DNA from 3 places in the Klebsiella electrica genome. Region 3 is predicted to be linked to each of the others. Evidence: predicted binding sites of a transcription regulator. Region 3 holds the regulator's gene; each other region holds the start of a gene.
The links. The regulator LexA, encoded in region 3, represses DNA repair genes until DNA is damaged. The targets are predictions, from matches to a motif close to TNCTGTATGTACATACAGNA.
Positions count from the first base shown of each region.

Region 1 (6,214 bases), 1.3 Mb from region 3:
CCAGCAGCGTTTCCGCCGCTTCGGCATGCGGACGAAAATTATGGCTGATAAAATCGGCAATCCACTGGGCGCAGGCGAGATAGAGATCGTCCTTGGAGCCAAAATAGTAGGGGATCGCCGCGATATTTTGCCCGGCCTGCGCGGCAATATCGCGGGTGGTTGCGTGCAGGCCGTATTCGCCGAACTGGGCGATGGCTGCGGCAATGAGCTGGCTTTTGGCTTGTTCGCCTTTGCTTGTCACAGGGGTTGTCATCATCGCACTATAAAAATTAATCAATCGATTGATTAAGAGTATGTCCCGTTGGCGATACTGTCCAGCACAGTGGCGACTCTCTTGCGCGTTTTCCGCATGATTCTGGCAAGACGCCCGTGGCGAGGATTATCCGGCGCAGAGGCTCAGAGGGGATATTTATGCGCTGCGTCACAAAACCTGCTAGACTGCGCCCCTTTATGGCATTGTGGTTTTTGCCATCTCTATTCGCAATAATCTCCCCGAAAACTACGCCTGTCACGGGCCGGGGTGGTTTGGAGTTGTTATGTCTTTTGATTCCCTTGGCCTGAACCCTGATATCCTGCGCGCTATCGCCGAGCAGGGTTACCTTGAGCCAACCCCAATTCAGCAGCAGGCTATCCCTGCGGTGTTGCAGGGACGCGATCTGATGGCCAGCGCCCAGACCGGCACCGGCAAAACGGCAGGCTTTACCCTGCCGCTCCTGCAGCATCTGATTCAGAAAGAGCCGCATGCTAAAGGCCGTCGCCCGGTGCGCGCGCTGATCCTCACGCCAACGCGTGAACTGGCGGCGCAGATCGGCGAAAACGTTCGCGATTACAGCAAATACCTGAATATTCGCTCGCTGGTGGTCTTCGGCGGAGTGAGCATTAACCCACAGATGATGAAGCTGCGCAGCGGCGTCGATATTCTGGTGGCGACCCCCGGACGCCTGCTGGATCTTGAACATCAGAATGCCGTCAGCCTGGACAAGGTTGAAATTCTGGTGCTTGATGAAGCCGACCGCATGCTGGATATGGGCTTTATCCATGATATTCGCCGCGTGCTGGTGAAGCTCCCGGCGAAGCGCCAGAACCTGCTGTTCTCCGCGACCTTCTCCGACGACATCAAAGCGCTGGCGGAAAAGCTGCTGCATAACCCGCTGGAAATCGAAGTGGCTCGCCGTAACACTGCTTCCGAGCAGGTGACGCAGCACGTCCATTTCGTTGATAAGAAACGTAAGCGGGAACTGCTGTCGCAGATGATCGGTGAAGGAAACTGGCAGCAGGTGCTGGTCTTTACCCGCACCAAACATGGTGCCAACCACCTGGCCGAGCAGCTGAACAAAGATGGTATCCGCAGCGCGGCTATTCATGGCAACAAGAGCCAGGGGGCGCGTACCCGCGCATTAGCCGACTTTAAATCCGGCGGTATTCGCGTGCTGGTGGCGACGGATATCGCCGCGCGCGGTCTGGATATCGAAGAGCTGCCGCACGTCGTCAACTTCGAGCTGCCTAACGTACCGGAAGATTACGTTCACCGTATCGGCCGTACCGGTCGCGCAGCCGCTACCGGCGAGGCGCTGTCGTTGGTCTGCGTCGACGAGCATAAACTGCTGCATGATATCGAACGTCTGCTGAAAAAAGAGATCCCGCGTATCGCCATCGACGGCTACGCGCCGGATCCGTCGATCAAAGCGGAGCCGATTCAAAACGGTCGCCAGCAGCGTGGCGGCGGTCGCGGCCAGAGCCAGGGCCGTAGCGGTCAGGGGCAGGGTCGCAGCCAGTCCGCGCCGCGCCGTAACGACGGCGAAGCGCCGAAAGCCGGGGCAAAACCTTCACGCCGCGGCGGCGAGGCGAAACCGGCCGGCGAGCAACAGCGCCGCCGTCGCCCGCGTAAACCTGCGGCCGCCGAGTAACCGCCTCCCGCTACCTGTACATCATCCGGGCAACACGGTTTGCCCGGATGACGTAACACCATCCGCAGGCCGCGCACATGCTGTCTTCGGATGTTTCCCTCGCCAACCCTGTAATTCCCGGCCGGTACATTGACAAATCCCGAGCTGCGTTCCACATTGCGCAGAAAGTCATTCCTCCTGTCAGGCAAAAAGTGTCACAATAGTGGCTGTTTATACAGTATTCAGGTTTTCTCATGGCTTTGACCGCTGCGCTGAAAGCGCAAATCGCCGCCTGGTATAAGGCGCTTCAGGAACAGATTCCGGATTTTATTCCCCGTCCGCCGCAGCGGCAGATGATTGCCGATGTGGCAAAAACGCTGGCCGGGGAAGAAGGCCGCCACCTGGCCATTGAGGCGCCTACCGGCGTCGGGAAGACCTTGTCATACCTGATTCCCGGCATCGCCATTGCCCGTGAAGAACAGAAAACGCTGGTGGTGAGCACCGCCAACGTCGCGCTGCAGGATCAGATCTACAGCAAAGATCTGCCGCTGCTGCGCAAAATTATTCCCGATCTGCGTTTTACCGCCGCCTTCGGTCGCGGGCGCTACGTCTGCCCGCGCAACCTGGCCGCGCTAGCCAGCACCGAACCGACGCAGCAGGACCTGCTGGCGTTTCTCGATGATGATCTCACGCCGAATAATCAGGCTGAACAGAAGCTGTGCGCGACGCTGAAAACCGACCTCGACAGCTACCGCTGGGACGGTCTGCGCGATCACACCGATAAACCTGTCGATGATGCGCTATGGAGCCGTCTGAGCACCGACAAAGCCAGCTGTCTCAATCGCAACTGCCACTACTATCGCGAATGTCCGTTCTTCGTCGCCCGGCGAGAAATCCAGGAAGCGGAAGTGGTGGTAGCTAACCATGCGCTGGTGATGGCGGCGATGGAGAGCGAAGCCGTGTTGCCGGAGCCGAAAAACCTGCTGCTGGTGCTCGATGAAGGCCATCATCTGCCGGACGTCGCCCGCGACGCGCTGGAAATGAGCGCGGAGATGACGGCCCCGTGGTACCGGCTACAGCTGGATCTGTTCAGTAAGCTGATAGCGACCTGTATGGAGCAGTTTCGGCCGAAAACCACGCCGCCGCTGGCTAACCCCGAGCGCCTGACCGGCCACTGCGAGGAGCTGTATGAGCTGATAGCCTCGCTGAACGCTATCCTTAATCTCTATATGCCCGCCGGCCAGGAAGCCGAGCACCGTTTTCCAATGGGCGAGTTGCCGCAGGAGGTGATGGATATCTGCCTGCGCCTGGCGAAACTGACCGAGATGTTGCGCGGGCTGGCGGAGCTCTTTCTTAACGACCTCGGGGAAAAAACCGCCAGCCACGACGTGGTGCGCCTGCATCGGGTTCTGCTGCAAATGAACCGTGCGCTGGGGATGTTTGAAAGCCAGAGCAAGCTGTGGCGGCTGGCGTCGCTGGCGCAGTCATCCGGTGCGCCGGTCACCAAATGGGTGACGCGCGACATGCGCGACGGTCAGCCGCATATCTGGTTTCACTGCGTCGGTATTCGCGTCAGCGACCAGCTGGAACGACTGCTGTGGCGCAGCGTGCCGCATATTGTCGTCACCTCCGCCACCCTGCGCTCATTGAACAGCTTTTCACGCCTGCAGGAGATGAGCGGGTTGAAAGAGAAGGCCGGCGACCGTTTCGTGGCGCTGGATTCCCCCTTTAACCATGTCGAGCAGGGCAAAATCGTTATTCCGCAGATGCACTATGAGCCGCTTATCGATAACGAAGAGCAGCATATTGCTGAAATGGCAGCGTATTTTCGTGAGCAGGTCGAAAGTAAAAAGCATCTCGGGATGCTGGTGCTGTTCGCCAGCGGGCGGGCGATGCAGCGTTTCCTGGAACATGTTCCCGATCTGCGCCTGCTCTTGCTGGTACAGGGCGATAAGCCGCGCTACCGGCTGGTGGAACTGCACCGCAAGCGCGTTGAAGGAGGGGAGCGGAGCGTGCTGGTGGGGCTACAGTCCTTTGCCGAAGGGCTGGATCTCAAAGGTGAGCTGCTCAGCCAGGTACATATTCATAAGATTGCCTTCCCACCAATAGACAGTCCGGTGGTGATTACCGAAGGCGAATGGCTGAAGAGCCTGAACCGCTATCCGTTTGAAGTGCAGAGTCTGCCAAGCGCCTCCTTTAACCTGATTCAGCAGGTCGGACGCCTGATTCGCAGCCACAGCTGCTGGGGCGAAGTGGTGATTTATGATAAGCGTTTGTTGACCAAAAATTATGGTAAGCGTCTACTGAACGCATTGCCCGTTTTTCCAATAGAACAGCCTGCCGTCCCAGAAGTTATCGTCAAAACGAAAGTAAAACAGACGCGGCGTAAACGGCGTTAACGGCGCAATGTCGGCGATGTGAGCAGCTAACAGGAGTCTTCGATGGACTACAGAAAGATCATTAAAGAAGTCGGGCGCGGGAAAAATCACGCGCGTGACCTGGATGTGGATACTGCCCGCGCGCTTTACCTGCGGATGCTTGATGGCGAGGTGGCTGAGCTGGAGCTGGGCGGGATTTTAATCGCCCTGCGCATTAAGGGCGAAGGCGAAGAGGAAATGCAGGGCTTTTATGAAGCCATGCAGCAGAAGACTCTGCGTCTGACGCCGCCTGTCGCCAGACCCATGCCGATTGTGATCCCCAGCTATAACGGTGCGCGCAAGCAGGCTAATTTGACCCCTCTGCTGGCCGTTTTACTGCATAAACTCGGCTTTCCGGTGGTGGTCCACGGAATCAGCCACGATCCGACCCGGGTGTTGACGGAAACGATTTTTGAGCTGATGGGGATCCCCGCCACCCGGCATGCGGGTCAGGCTCAGGCGCGACTCGACGGCCATGAGCCGGTGTATATTCCGGTTGGCGTACTCTGTCCGCCGCTGGAAAACCAGCTTGCCCTGCGCTGGCGTATGGGGGTGCGCAACAGCGCGCATACGCTGGCAAAACTGGCGACGCCATTTGCGGAAGATGCGGCGCTACGCTTATCGAGCGTTTCTCACCCGGAATATGTGGGCAAGGTGGCAAAATTCTTTGTCGGGATCGGCGGACGGGCGCTGTTAATGCACGGGACGGAAGGTGAAGTGTATGCCAACCCGCAGCGTTGCCCGCAAATTAGCCTGATTGACGCATCAGGGACGCGAGTGGTGCATGAACGCCAGAGCGAGCTGCCGGAGGAGGGGGTTGTGCTGCCGGAGTCAAAAGATCCTCAGGTCACCGCTCGCTGGATTGAGCGCTGCGTAGCGGGTAGTGAGCCGCTGCCGACATCGCTGAGGATTCAGCTGGCCTGCTGCCTGGTGGCGACCGGCGAGGTTGCGACGCTGGAGCAGGGGCTGTGCAGGGTGTCGGAACACTGGTAGCCACCGCTTTCTCCTGAAAGAATCCCCAAAGCGACGCAAAAAAAAGCCCGTCCGGTGGCACGGACGGGCAAAGCAAGGGTATTAAAGGGTCGTTCAGGGTTAATGCAGGTCGTTCAGGGTTAATACAGGTCGTTCAGGGTTAATACAGGTCGTGCAGCGATTATTTATAGATAACCGCAGTACCGCTAATTTTGTTGTTGGTGTTAGCGGAGGTGATGCTGTAACCCGTGGCGCCAGCGGCTTGTGCTTTTTCAGCCAGTTTCGCTTCCAGACCGTCCAGAGTCGTTGCGCCTGCAGCAGACACCACGCCAATTTTGTTCATGCTTTGAGCCTGAGACGGGCTAACCGGTTGAGCGGCGAAAGCGCCAAAGGACAGAGTTGTAAGAGCAATAGCAGCGGCAGCATATTTAATGGTTTTCATAGTTCATCTCTCGCAGGTTATTTTGTTAAGAGGACGATGTTCCGTCGATGTGATAAGTATCACGCTTTTTTGCGAGAGAGAAAATCGAAGGAAATTAACAGTCTTCATCGATTTTTTTGAACGATTATTAATTTATTGAATATTAATAAATTATTTATTGCCGGAACAGCCGCAGAGACTCCCGCGAGATGAAGGCCCTGTTCAGGGCACATTTTGCCAATTTTTTGCCCGGAAAACGTGCGCGAAAAGATAATGCCTTCTGCGGTAATGAACGGTAAAGGAAGGTCAGCGTAGCTGGCTGTCCTTGGAATCACGGCGATTATATCCTGAAAATGTATTGTTATGTAAATCTTTATCCTGCTGGCACTTCACGCAGTATCTGACCCCCGGGATCGCCTTCCTCCGGGCCTCGGGAATCGGCTCTCCACATTCATCACAAAATTTGTGGCTCTCTCCACGGGGAAGGGCGTTTCTCGCCCGTGCGACTGCATCGTCAA
Region 1 covers NZ_CP041247.1:3,647,485-3,653,698, reverse strand. The annotation lists gene cecR (transcriptional regulator CecR) at 1-256, opposite strand, end outside; gene rhlE (ATP-dependent RNA helicase RhlE) at 537-1,907, shown strand; gene dinG (ATP-dependent DNA helicase DinG) at 2,141-4,285, shown strand; gene ybiB (DNA-binding protein YbiB) at 4,328-5,296, shown strand; gene ybiJ (DUF1471 family protein YbiJ) at 5,457-5,717, opposite strand; gene Electrica_RS17395 (DksA/TraR family C4-type zinc finger protein) at 6,003-6,214, opposite strand, start outside.
Region 1: dinG (ATP-dependent DNA helicase DinG) is a predicted target of LexA. The motif match lies at 2,108-2,127, and genes of this name have one in related genera.

Region 2 (6,214 bases), on a different replicon from region 3:
CCGGGATAAAGTCACATCCGATGTCGATCTGGCATACACACTGATACAGGTAAATGAAAAGTCTCCCGAAGAGGCCGAGAAGCTTGTCGCAGCTGCGCGAGTGTCTGGTATTTCACGTTCGCAGGTTAAAGCTGTTCTTGATGCAGTTAAGAAGAAAAGCAAAGGTGAGATTTCGCATGCGAAATCTCAGGCTCAGAACAAAAAACCAACCCAGCCTTTGGGCAGCAATTCAGATGTAAAAACCTGGCAGGTTGTTGTCGAGATAGACGGTCAGCAAGGAGTAATAATGACTGATCGTGCGCCAGACAAAGCTGGGTATGTGTGGGTGAAAATGGACATTGGTGAGATTTCAGTTGAGGCTTCTGAACTACGTGTCAAAGGGATGCGCTCTCAGTGATGAAATCAACCCCGTTCACCGAAATGGCCACGGCATTCCGTGGTCAAATTGTCCGCCACTGGGCGCTTCGTTATCCCGGAACGCAATCTGAAGCAGCTACCGCATTAACAGAAGCGGCTATCAATCTAGGATACGTTACAAGAAGCAGGCCGGTACCCGGCGCGGCGTTACTTTCATGGGCCTCTAACCCGGCTGAAACTCCGTTGTGGGCAGCTCAGACGGCGTTAACATTGATGCTCAGCATCGGCTGGAAGCCCGAAAGTAACCAGGACTGGTGTGGTATGTCGGCGTTGATATTCAGAGCTAATCGTACACTTCCACTTGAGCAGTTAGTCGCTTCCTTGCCTGATAGCATAGACAGGCAAACTGCTACCGGATGGTTCGTGGCTGCAATTGAAGAGGATTCCAGCTACCGTTACAACAGGAAATCCAGATGACCTTTCAAGAGCTCGATGCTTGTATCGCAGGCTCTGGCAGACGTTCTATCGCGTCAGCATTAATCGCTTTTATTCTTGATGCGCTTGATGACGGACAGGATGGAGTTGATCTTGATATCTTCCAGAGCCACACGCGCTTCGTTCGTAATAATGTAACCACGGTAGCCAGTTATCTGCAGCTACATGAAATTATCCATATACTGTATTACCGTGATGGTGCTGCAGAACGTCAGTATGAGTCCGTTAATAATTACGGGCGGTGGGCAAAGCAGCACTATCGTCCTTCTGAGGCTCTTATACAGCTGCATCGACGTGATTAAATCAAAAGATTTCGCATGCGAAATCTGGCTATTCAGGTGACGATTTCTGAAGGGTTGATATGACCAAGATTTCGCATGCGAAATCTTGGGGGGGAAGATCATCTTATCATTGCCACCGGAAGATCATCCCAGCGCGTTGTATAAGCGGGAGAAAGCATCTCCCGCTTCATCTGCCATTCAGGCGCAATTCCCCGCCCCGCAAACCATACTTTCCCCAGGCCGGAATGGTTGATGCCGTCGAGCACCTTCATCAGTTCCTCACTGTGTGCTCTGGGCTGTACGTCATCAAACAGATTCAGCTGAGAGACGCCGGTCGGGGAGAAATCGTTCAGCATGATGCCGGCTTTGGCATAGCGATGGCCGGAGACCCAGATCCTGTCCAGCGCTCTGACTGCAGCAGTAATAATATCCCGGGTGTCCCGCGTGGGTGTCATCAGTTTCTCTGTTGCCAGATTGCCGTAATAAGGCTCGTTGATGGCGAACGGCGACGTTTTAATGAAAGCCGAGATATGCCGGCAGTACTGGTGCTCTCCGCGCAGCTTCTCCGCTGCGCGTTCTGCATGCTGGCAGATGGCCTGACGCATGGCTTCATACGTTGTGACGCGTTCTCCGAAAGAACGGCTGCAGACAATCTGCTGTTTTGGCGGGGGGGCTTCTTCCAGCGAGATGCACGGCTCTCCGTTCAGTTCACGAACCGTTCTCTCCAGTACCACGTTGAAGTTTTTCCGGATGAAGGTCGGATTCGCGCGCGCCAGCTGCAGCGCAGTGGTGATACCCATTGTCCCCAGCGTCTTCGAAATTCTCCGGCCCACGCCCCAGATTTCTTCCACCGGCTGCAGTGACAGCAGTTTCTCCGTCCGGCGGGGATTGCCAGGAGTCAGAGCCAGCACGCCGCCAAATTGTGGCCATTCTTTTGAAGCCCACTGGGCTGACTTCGCCAGCGTTTTGGTGGGGCCCATACCGACACCGATGGTGAGTCCCGTACCGTTACCAACATGGACACGTAGTTGCCGGCCGAAGTCTTCAAAGTCAATGCAGCTGTTGATGCCCCGGATATCCAGAAACATTTCATCGATTGAATACTGTTCCACGCGCGGCGCCAGCTCTTCCAGATGTGTCATTACCCTGGCGGACATCGAGGCGTACAGCTCATAGTTGCTGGAGAACACGTGCAGCTTCTCGGGAAACTGTGCGTCCTTCAGCTGGAACCACGGTACGCCCATTTTGATACCAAGAAGTTTTGCTTCTTTTGAGCGGGCTATAACGCAGCCGTCATTGTTGCTCAGCACGACAACCGGTTTCCCCCGCAGGTCAGGGCGAAACACCTTCTCGCAGCTGGCATAGAATGAGTTGACGTCGGCCAGGGCAAACATCAGTCCGCTCCGCGCGTCTTATGGATAAACGCGGTCACCACACCAAAAATCTGCAGGGTCTCCGGGTCAGGGTGAAGGGCTGGGTAGGCCGGATTCATGGGCTGGAGTACCGGACGGGGCGTCAGCAGAAGCCGTTTGACGGTAAATTCTCCCTCCATTTCGGCGATGACAATGTCCCCGTGCACCGGCTTCTCTGCCTTGTCGACGACCATCAGGTCGCCTGAATTCAGGCCAATATCGGTCATCGAGTTGCCGATAGCCCGGACAAAATAGGTGGAGGCCCGGTGCCGGATGCAGTATTCGTTCAGGTCCAGCTCCGCTTCCGTATAATCTGCCGCCGGTGAAGGAAAACCGGCGGCGCAACGCTCGGTAAAAAGGGGGAGGGTCATGACCCCGGGTTCCAGGGAGGCAGCAATAAACTTCATCTTTAGCGTCTCATTAACTGTATTTATATACAGTAATTATTTTGCCACCTTTATTTTTTTGCAAGCCTCTTTACGCAGCGCCGGGCTAAGCCGCTGCTGTGGTTGCGAAAAAAAATGACTGGCTGTAAAAACGTGTGTCAGAGCGTGCGCTGCGCCGATATCGTGTAATATACAGATAATAAATAGGTTTTTACCTGAGGAGGTGTGTATGTCACCCGCGTTCAGAAACGTTCTTCGCTTTGCCGGCGTCCCCGTCGACAGCAGCGAACCGGTACGCAGGCAGTACGGCAGTCGCATGATTGGTATCGTGACGGTATGCCTGCTCCCGCTCCTGGTGTTCGACGTCCCGCTGTGGGTTTTCGTCCTCTCCCAGGTCATCTGGGGCGCGGGCGTGTATATCGGCCTCTCCGTGGCCGGAGATAAATCCCGGAATCGCTGATGCTTTGCCGCTGATTGTACGAAAAAAGCACAGGCGTGATGACGCCTGTCCTCCCACGCTTCTCCGCTGTCTGCCTTCAGGTTATCCACAATCTTAAACCCCGCGTTTGTGGACAGGTATGTCGATACTCCTCTTTCCCCTGATGTCGCTGAAGGCCTGCCACCCGCTGCCAGTGTCTCGCGTCCGGTCGGGTACGGGACGGGCGGCTTTTCCGCTCAGGCCCGGCGTCGTTGAGAGTGTACGCCAGTCCCTCGCCCTTTTAAGGAATGCCCTTCAAGCCGCTTTCGCGGCATATCCTTGCCGTCGAAAAGACTGACGGCTGCGGTATTCCACGGTCGGCCTGACCCGTGACCGGCCGCGATGAACAGGCAGCGTGCGGCAGGGAACGGTATCGCGGTGATACCTCCTGCCCCCTCTGACTACAGGAGTGCTGCCATGTCCAGATTCATTCTCGGGAACTGTATTGATGTGATGCGCGGGTTCCCCGACCGTGCCGTGGACCTTATTGTGACCGACCCGCCCTATTTAGTGGGCTTTAAAGACCGCTCAGGCCGTGCGATTGCCGGGGATGTGACGGACGAATGGCTGGCGCCGGCGACCCTTGAAATGTATCGCGTCCTTAAAAAAGACGCTCTGATGGTCAGTTTCTACGGCTGGAACCGGGTGGACCGATTTATGGCCGCGTGGAAAGCGGCGGGCTTCTACGCCGTGGGCCAGCTTGTGTTCACCAAAACATATGCTTCCAACCGCCGTAATGCGAAAGACCGTCGCGGATTCGTGAACTACTGCCATGAAGGGGCTTATGTGCTTGCCAAAGGCCGCCCGGTGCCGCCCCTCAGACCGCTGCCGGATGTGATGCCTTTCCCGTATACCGGCAACCCGCTGCACCCAAACCAGAAACCAGTGGAGGCGCTACAGCCGCTGATTGAGTCATTCAGCGCCCCGGGCGCGATTATCCTGGACCCGTTCGCCGGGAGTGCCTCGACCTGCGTCGCCGCATACCGCGCCGGACGCCGCTATATCGGCATTGAAATGCTGGCGCAGTACCACCGGGCCGGAGCCGAACGACTGGTCGCCATGCGCCGGGCCGTCAACACCCCTGCGGCGAACGATGAATGGCTTCCGGAGGCGGCGTGATGAACTACAGCGGACACGAAGCCCTGCGCCGCGATATGGCCGGGCTGGCGAACAATCTTTGCGACCTGAAAACCACCCTCAAAGTGCTGGAAGAGACGTATCACTACCGGCACGACGGACTGGCGGAGCGGCTTGCCGGTATCAGCCTGCGGCGTCTCAGCGTCCTGATGGATGAGGCATTCAATATCGCCCTGATGCTCGACGAAAGCTTTCTGGACTGAGGAGAGAACATGTACGGAACCCGTGAAGACCTTTGCCGGATGCTGAGTGAGCAATATCCCGCAGAAACAACGCTGAACCTGATTATCTGGTCCCCGGCGGATATCGAAGCGCTGGCCGACGGAATGGATTATACCGTTTCGGAGCTGGATATCTGGACGATTCTGGCACGTCTGGACGACATCCCGGAAGAACAGCGCCTTGAGTCGGGCGTATCTGCCAGTGCGGTGATGACGCTGATAGATGAGGTGAAAGCGGCCGCGACGGAAGTGAGGGTGCCGGCTGACCTGCTTGAAACCCTGCTGATGACCGCCGAACAGGCATTGTGGCACAGGGAATGGACCGCCCGGGATGGTAATCACCCGGTGCCGGAAAGTGTGAAGCGCCGCCTGGCTGATACAGCGAAAGTGCGCGCATTAATGAAAATCTGACAGCAGAACGCCCGCCACTCTGCGGGGCGATATCACGCGAACTGAGACGATAATGATGAAAAATGAAACCCTTAACGCCCTTATCCTGCGTCACGGCGACCGGATGCTGCGTCAGTCTGGCTGGCCCGACGCCATTGATATGGCGCCCGTCGCACCCGGAACCGTACCCGGCTGGCTCGCCGCCTGCGGCTCTCTCAGCGGTACGCAAATCCTCACGCTGACAGAGCAGCTTTGCCAGCCGCTGACGTATGGCCGGGCAGCGTTGTTGCTCGCCAGCGCCCGGCGGCTGGCGGGAACCCCGGCGCGTCTGCATCTCTTTCCGGTGTAGGCATATCCGCATCCGGAGCGGCTGGCTGACTGTCAGGTTATCCGCCTGCCTTACGCTCAGGAATGGCTGACGGCGGCAGAATGTGACGACCTGCTGGCCTTTCTGAAAGCCTCCCTCGCGCAGATAACGGAAATCGTGCGCCGGGATACGAAACGTATCGCTGCCGCGCTGGTGCCGTCCGCCGTCCCGCGCCTGATGGACCGACGCTTTGGTGACTGGCGGTTGCTGGCCGACGAGTATGAGCATGAAAACTGGCTGGACGCCGGCGAGACCGACAGGCTGGATCAGGTCCTCGATGCCATTCTGGTTCGCAGTGCGCGATTCTGCCCGGTTCTGCTGAGGCTGGTCAACGAGCGGGAGGAAAACATGGAGGGCGCAGGGGTTATCACCGACCTGCTGCGTTTTCCGGGCGATCCGGTTCGCCGCTGGCTTGATCGCCGCGTATTGCGGGACGTGGTGAGAGAGGCCCGCGGCGTCAACGCTCAGGTGTGACAGGCCGTTTCTGTGGGGGAGGGGAAACTCTCCCTTGTCTGCCTGCCGGTGCAGGAGGACCCGTGCGATAAGGATGTCCCCATGCCGGCTCCGCGTTTACCCGGCCCGGCCTCCGGGCCTCTGGGGTGAAAACCCGCCTCTGTTATCACCGTGTCGTGTGCGGGCTGTGCCGTGCCTTCACTTTAGCCCGGCCGCTGCAGATGCAAGGGTGCGCTG
Region 2 covers NZ_CP041249.1:636-6,849, forward strand. The annotation lists gene Electrica_RS28690 (ParB/RepB/Spo0J family partition protein) at 1-397, shown strand, start outside; gene Electrica_RS27005 (hypothetical protein) at 397-834, shown strand; gene Electrica_RS28695 (hypothetical protein) at 831-1,154, shown strand; gene Electrica_RS27015 (Y-family DNA polymerase) at 1,253-2,527, opposite strand; gene umuD (translesion error-prone DNA polymerase V autoproteolytic subunit) at 2,527-2,952, opposite strand; gene Electrica_RS27025 (hypothetical protein) at 3,161-3,391, shown strand; partial or broken gene Electrica_RS28700 (hypothetical protein) at 3,580-3,755, shown strand; gene Electrica_RS27035 (DNA methyltransferase) at 3,827-4,528, shown strand; gene Electrica_RS27040 (hypothetical protein) at 4,528-4,749, shown strand; gene Electrica_RS27045 (DUF1380 family protein) at 4,759-5,178, shown strand; partial or broken gene Electrica_RS27050 (hypothetical protein) at 5,231-5,998, shown strand.
Region 2: umuD (translesion error-prone DNA polymerase V autoproteolytic subunit) is a predicted target of LexA. The motif match lies at 2,968-2,987, and genes of this name have one in related genera.

Region 3 (6,214 bases):
CCGTCGGCGTCAGCCAGGACGGGCGAACGGCTTCGATCGGATCGATAGACTCGCGCCACTCCGGAACATGCTGGTTCAGGTAAGTCATCAGCGGCAGCGGTTCGCCAAAGTTAACATAGCCCTGACCGAGGTTACGCAGCTTGCTCAGGCCGCGCAGCATCTGCGGCAGACTCTCTTTTTCTTTCGTCGCGCCGCGCAGCTCTTTGGCATAGGTGCCCACTTCCATCACGTGCTCGTAACCGATGTAGATAGGCACCAGCGTAATCGGACGGGTCCCGCCGCGCAGCATGGCCTGGATGGTCATCGACAGCGTGCCGGTCTTCGGATCCAGCAGACGGCCGGTACGGGAACGGCCCCCTTCAACGAAGTACTCCACGGAGTAGCCCCGGCTGAACAATTCGCCGAGATATTCGCGGAACACCGTTGAGTAGAGCTTATTGCCCTTAAAGGTACGGCGAATAAAGAATGCGCCGCCGCGGCGGAAAATGGGACCTGCTGGCCAGAAGTTGAGGTTAATACCGGCGGCAATATGCGGCGGCACCAGCCCCTGGTGATACAGCACGTAGGAGAGCAGCAGGTAGTCCATATGGCTACGATGGCACGGTACGTAGACAATCTCGTGCCCTTCATGGGCCAACTGACGTACGCGCTCGGCGTTGTGGACGTTGATCCCCTGATACAGACGGTTCCAGGTAAAACCGAGAACGCGGTCGGTCAGGCGAATCATCTCATAAGAGAAGTTGGCGGCGATCTCTTCCATCAGCGCGATGGCGTTTTGCTGCGCCTTCTCATGGGAGATTTTCTTACTGCGCGCTTCATCTTCCACCGCGCGGGCGATAGCTTTCGACGCCAGCAGCTTATTGAACAGATCCTGACGCGCCGGCAGGCGCGGGCCGACGGCGGCCAGACGCTGGCGGGCGAAGTGCATACGTGCGACGCGGGCCAGCTTCTGGGCGATAATTTTGTCGGTGCCGTGTTCGGTGGCCATTCGGCGCAGAGAAACCGGCGGCGAGAAACGGACAAAGCTGTCACGTCCCAGCCACAGCACAGCGAAGAACTTCTGGATGCCATTCAGCATGCGCAGCGGCGGGTTAACTTCGCCTTTTTCACGCCCCGGCGCACGACCAAACATCACCGACACCGGCACCATTTGCACATCCAGGTCGGGGTGGTTGCGGTGCAGATCCAGGTAGTCGTGGAACAGCTTTATCGACTCTTCTTTCGGCGCGTAGTAGGTAAAGACGCGCGGACCGCCGTGGATAAATACGTAGCGCGGCAGCAGCGCGCCGTCGATTTCCAGCGGTTCAAGCGGATCGGGTAAATCGTGCTCCAGGCACTGGGCGCGCAGGGTCAGCAGGTCCGCCTTTGAATTATAAGGCAGGACGTACATGATAGGACGCGAGGTATCCAGCCCTAATTCCTGAGCAGGTTCTGCGGGAATAGACTTGCTTTTTACCAGCACCCGTAATGGTAAATTCAGTAATTTATAGTAAATTCGTTGCCAGCCGGACATAAACGATGTGAAGCCTCTGGTTAATCATGCAAATGCGCGGCAAGAATAACAGAAAGTGCGCAAAATTTCCGTTGCCACGCGGCAAACGCGTACACTCATTGACGTCATTTACATAAAAGGTTCTTTTAATGGCCAATAATACCACTGGGTTAACCCGAATCATTAAAGCGGCAGGTTATTCCTGGAAAGGGTTCCGTGCGGCATGGATAAATGAGGCCGCATTTCGGCAAGAAGGCGTCGCCGCCATTGTTGCCGTGGCGATCGCCTTCTGGCTGGACGTGGACGCCGTCACGCGTGTGCTGCTGATAGGCTCGGTCCTGATAGTGATGATAGTCGAAATTCTTAATAGCGCGATTGAGGCGGTGGTGGACCGTATTGGCCCGGAACATCATGAGCTGTCCGGTCGGGCGAAAGATATGGGCTCCGCGGCGGTGCTGCTGGCCATCGTGATCGCGCTTACCACCTGGTGCCTCTTACTATGGGCCCGCTACCACTAAGCGGCCATTTTGCGAGATGTCCCGCTTCGCTATGTCTTCCCGGCGAGCGGGCGACCCCGATAGGCTTTTGCCCGGACGGCGGCAAGCCCCCGTGGCGCAGTGAGCTATCGGGGACACAAAATGGAAAGAATCTCCTGATTTTTGTGTGAAATTTGATTCCAAAATCACCGTTAGCTGTATATACTCACAGCATAACTGTATATACACCCAGGGGGCGGGATGAAAGCGTTAACGACCAGGCAGCAAGAGGTGTTTGATCTCATTCGGGATCACATCAGCCAGACGGGCATGCCGCCGACGCGTGCGGAAATTGCTCAGCGCTTGGGGTTCCGTTCTCCAAACGCGGCGGAAGAACACCTGAAAGCGCTGGCGCGTAAGGGCGCGATCGAGATTATCTCCGGCGCCTCCCGGGGGATTCGCCTGCTGACGGAAGAAGAACCTGGCCTGCCGTTGATTGGCCGCGTGGCGGCCGGTGAGCCGCTGCTGGCCCAGCAGCATATCGAAGGCCACTTCCAGGTCGATCCGGCGATGTTCAAACCGAACGCTGACTTTTTGCTGCGGGTTAGCGGCATGTCAATGAAAGATATCGGGATTCTCGATGGCGATCTGCTGGCGGTCCATAAAACTCAGGATGTACGCAACGGTCAGGTTGTTGTGGCGCGCATTGACGAAGAGGTGACCGTTAAGCGTCTTAAAAAACAGGGTAACATCGTCGAACTCCTGCCAGAAAACAGCGAATTTTCCCCTATCGTGGTGAATCTACGCGAGCAAAACTTCACTATCGAAGGGCTGGCCGTTGGCGTGATTCGCAACGGTGAGTGGCTGTAACGCTTTCCCCACGCAGCATCGTCTGATGCATGATGCTGCGCAGTCTCCTTCCGCTCAGGCGCTTTCTCATGTTCTTTAACGCCGCTGATAAGGCCCTGTGGCGCCTGGCGCTACCCATGATTTTCTCCAATATCACCGTTCCGCTGCTGGGACTGGTGGATACTGCCGTGATTGGCCATCTCGACAGCCCGGTTTACCTCGGCGGTGTCGCGGTCGGCGCGACGGCCACCAGCTTTCTCTTCATGCTGCTGCTTTTCCTGCGGATGAGCACCACCGGGCTGACGGCGCAGGCCTTTGGCGCAAAAGATCCTCTGCGCCTGGCGCGGGCGCTGGTGCAGCCGCTGGGGCTGGCAACAGGCGCCGGCCTGCTGATTGTACTTTTCCGTACCCCGCTTATCGATCTGGCGTTGCATATTGTTGGCGGCAATGACGCGGTGCTGGAGCAGGCGCGGCGCTTTCTCGACATCCGCTGGCTGAGCGCGCCGGCATCGCTGGCAAACCTGGTGCTGCTCGGTTGGCTGTTGGGCGTGCAGTATGCCCGGGCGCCGGTGATTTTGCTGATCGTCGGCAATCTGCTGAATATCGTACTCGACCTGTGGCTGGTGATGGGCCTGCAGATGAACGTGCAGGGCGCTGCGCTGGCGACGGTGAGCGCCGAATATGTCACCTTGATCATCGGGCTGCTGATGGCAAGGCGCGTGCTGGCGCTGCGCGGCGTGTCATTTGCCCTGCTCCGGCACGCGTGGCGCGGCGACCTGCGCCGCTTGCTGGCGCTCAATCGCGACATCATGCTGCGCTCTCTGCTGCTCCAGCTCTGCTTTGGCGCGGTGACCGTCTTCGGCGCCCGCCTTGGCGGTGAGGTAGTCGCCGTCAACGCGCTCCTGATGACTATGCTGACCTTCACCGCCTATGCCCTGGATGGTTTCGCTTATGCCGTGGAAGCGCACTCCGGACAGGCGTACGGCGCGCGTGACGGTAGCCAGTTGCTTGATGTCTGGCGGGCGGCCTGCCGTCAGTCGGGAATGGTGGCGCTGGCTTTTGCGGCGACCTATGCCGTGGCGGGACAGCAGATTATCGCCCTGTTGACCTCGCTGCCCTCGCTTCAACTGCTTGCCGATCGCTACCTGATCTGGCAGATCGTGCTGCCGGTGATTGGCGTGTGGTGTTATTTGCTGGATGGCATGTTCATCGGTGCGACGCGCGGGGCTGAGATGCGCAACAGCATGGCGGTGGCGGCGGCGGGGTTCGCCCTGACGCTGTTGACGCTGCCGGTCCTCGGCAACCATGCGCTATGGCTGGCACTGGCGGTGTTTCTCGCGTTGCGCGGTCTGTCGCTGGCGGTCATCTGGCGGCGACACTGGCAGCGCGGCACCTGGTTTTCGTAGCGATTTTTGATGTGTAATTGGTTAAAGATTCCGAATAATAAATTCAACTCAGAATTCTTATCTATAGTTAATACTATGTCCGGCACACAGCGGGCTGTTAACTCACCGAACGATGAGGATTGAATTATGAACAAAGACGAAATCGGCGGTAACTGGAAACAGTTGAAAGGTAAAGCAAAAGAAAAATGGGGCAAGCTGACTGATGACGATATGACCGTCATTGAGGGCAAGCGTGACCAGCTGGTCGGTAAAATCCAGGAACGCTATGGGTACGCCAAAGAGCAGGCGGAGAAAGAAGTGGCTGACTGGGAGCGAAAAAACGATCGCCGCGGGTAGCGGCGAGTGTTAACGATTAACCCTTGGTTATTGCCTGCCCGATGGTACATGGAGGTACCGGCAACCCGGATTTCCGCTGCGGCAATAGCCTCAGCGGGCTTTCTTTTTAATCTGAATCGTATGGTCGTGATGGCAGTGTCCCGGAGTGCTACAGGCTTCGACCTCGACACAATCCGCACACAGGCCGTGCGCCTCAATCACATTATGGCGTAGCGCAAAACCCATTCTCGCCGCCAGCGTATGCATAATGTCTTCAACGCCTTCGGCACACTCTTCTTTGACCACGCCGCAGCGATCGCAGATAAACATGGCTGAGCTATGGGTCGGCTGATCGAAAAGATGGCACAGCACGTAGCTGTTGGTCGATTCCACCTTGTGCACGAACCCCTGTTCCAGCAAAAACTCCAGCGCCCGGTAGACCGTCGGCGGTTTCGCCTGCGGCTCTTTCTCACGCAGCAGGTCGAGCAGGTCATAGGCGCTAATCGCCCCTTGCTGAAGGCTCATCAAACGCAACACTTCCAGGCGCTGCGGAGTCAGGCGCACGCCGCGCTGTGCGCAGAGCTTTTCAGCGTGCGCTAACATTTCTTGCGAAGTGGTCTTATTCATGAGCATCCTCTGGTTGTGTGAGTCTTAAGTTGTTACTTTATCACGATCCAGGCAAAACGCCGAGAACCGGCAGCTTGTGCTATACCTGATGCATCTCATTTTCGGGAGAAAACGATGAAACGACCTGATTGCATTCGACATTGGCGCGAACTGGAAGGTCCAGATGATGCCACTTATCCCAATAACCCGGAGCGTTTTTCCATCGGCGCGCCGCTGGCGCGGGGGTTAAGGCTCAACCGGCTGGGTATTCATCACGAACGTTTGCCCCCGGGCCGTCGAACCTCTTATCCCCATGCTGAGAGTGATGAAGAAGAGTTTATCTATGTGCTGGATGGCTACCCTGAAGTCTGGATTAACGGCTACCTGTGGAAGCTTGAGCCGGGCGACAGCGTCGGTTTTCCGGCCGGAACCGGGGTATGTCATACCTTTTTGAATAATACCGACCAGGAAGTTCGCTTGTTAGTGGTGGGGGAGTCAAACAAAAAATTTAACCGCATCTACTATCCGCTGAACCCGGAATATGCCGCCGTGCGTCAGGATCGCTGGGTCGATCATCCGCCGCAATTTTTCGGCCCGCACGACGGCAAACCGCGCCGACGCTAGCTCGTCAAGCAGAGGCAGCGCAGCCGTCGTGGTGCGCTGCCTCTGTGATTTATCTTTGTGCTATAGTAGCGCCCCTTTTTATCCGGATGCCTGTTTATTCGCCATGATGCCAGAACCAACATCTCACGCTTTTGCCGCCCATCGTTTTTCCATCGCGCCGATGCTCGACTGGACAGACCGGCACTGTCGCTATTTCCTGCGCCTGCTGTCGCGCCATACGCTGCTGTATACCGAAATGGTGACGACCGGGGCGATTATTCATGGCAAAGGCGATTATCTGGCCTATAGCGAAGAAGAGCATCCGCTGGCCCTGCAGCTGGGGGGCAGCGATCCGGCGGCGCTCGCGCAGTGCGCGAAACTGGCGGAGGTGCGCGGCTACGATGAGATCAACCTCAACGTCGGCTGTCCGTCCGACCGGGTGCAAAACGGGATGTTCGGCGCCTGCC
Region 3 covers NZ_CP041247.1:4,945,230-4,951,443, reverse strand. The annotation lists gene plsB (glycerol-3-phosphate 1-O-acyltransferase PlsB) at 1-1,513, opposite strand, end outside; gene Electrica_RS23685 (diacylglycerol kinase) at 1,642-2,010, shown strand; gene lexA (transcriptional repressor LexA) at 2,230-2,838, shown strand; gene dinF (MATE family efflux transporter DinF) at 2,907-4,223, shown strand; gene Electrica_RS23670 (CsbD family protein) at 4,350-4,559, shown strand; gene zur (zinc uptake transcriptional repressor Zur) at 4,650-5,165, opposite strand; gene Electrica_RS23660 (cupin domain-containing protein) at 5,280-5,768, shown strand; gene dusA (tRNA dihydrouridine(20/20a) synthase DusA) at 5,872-6,214, shown strand, end outside.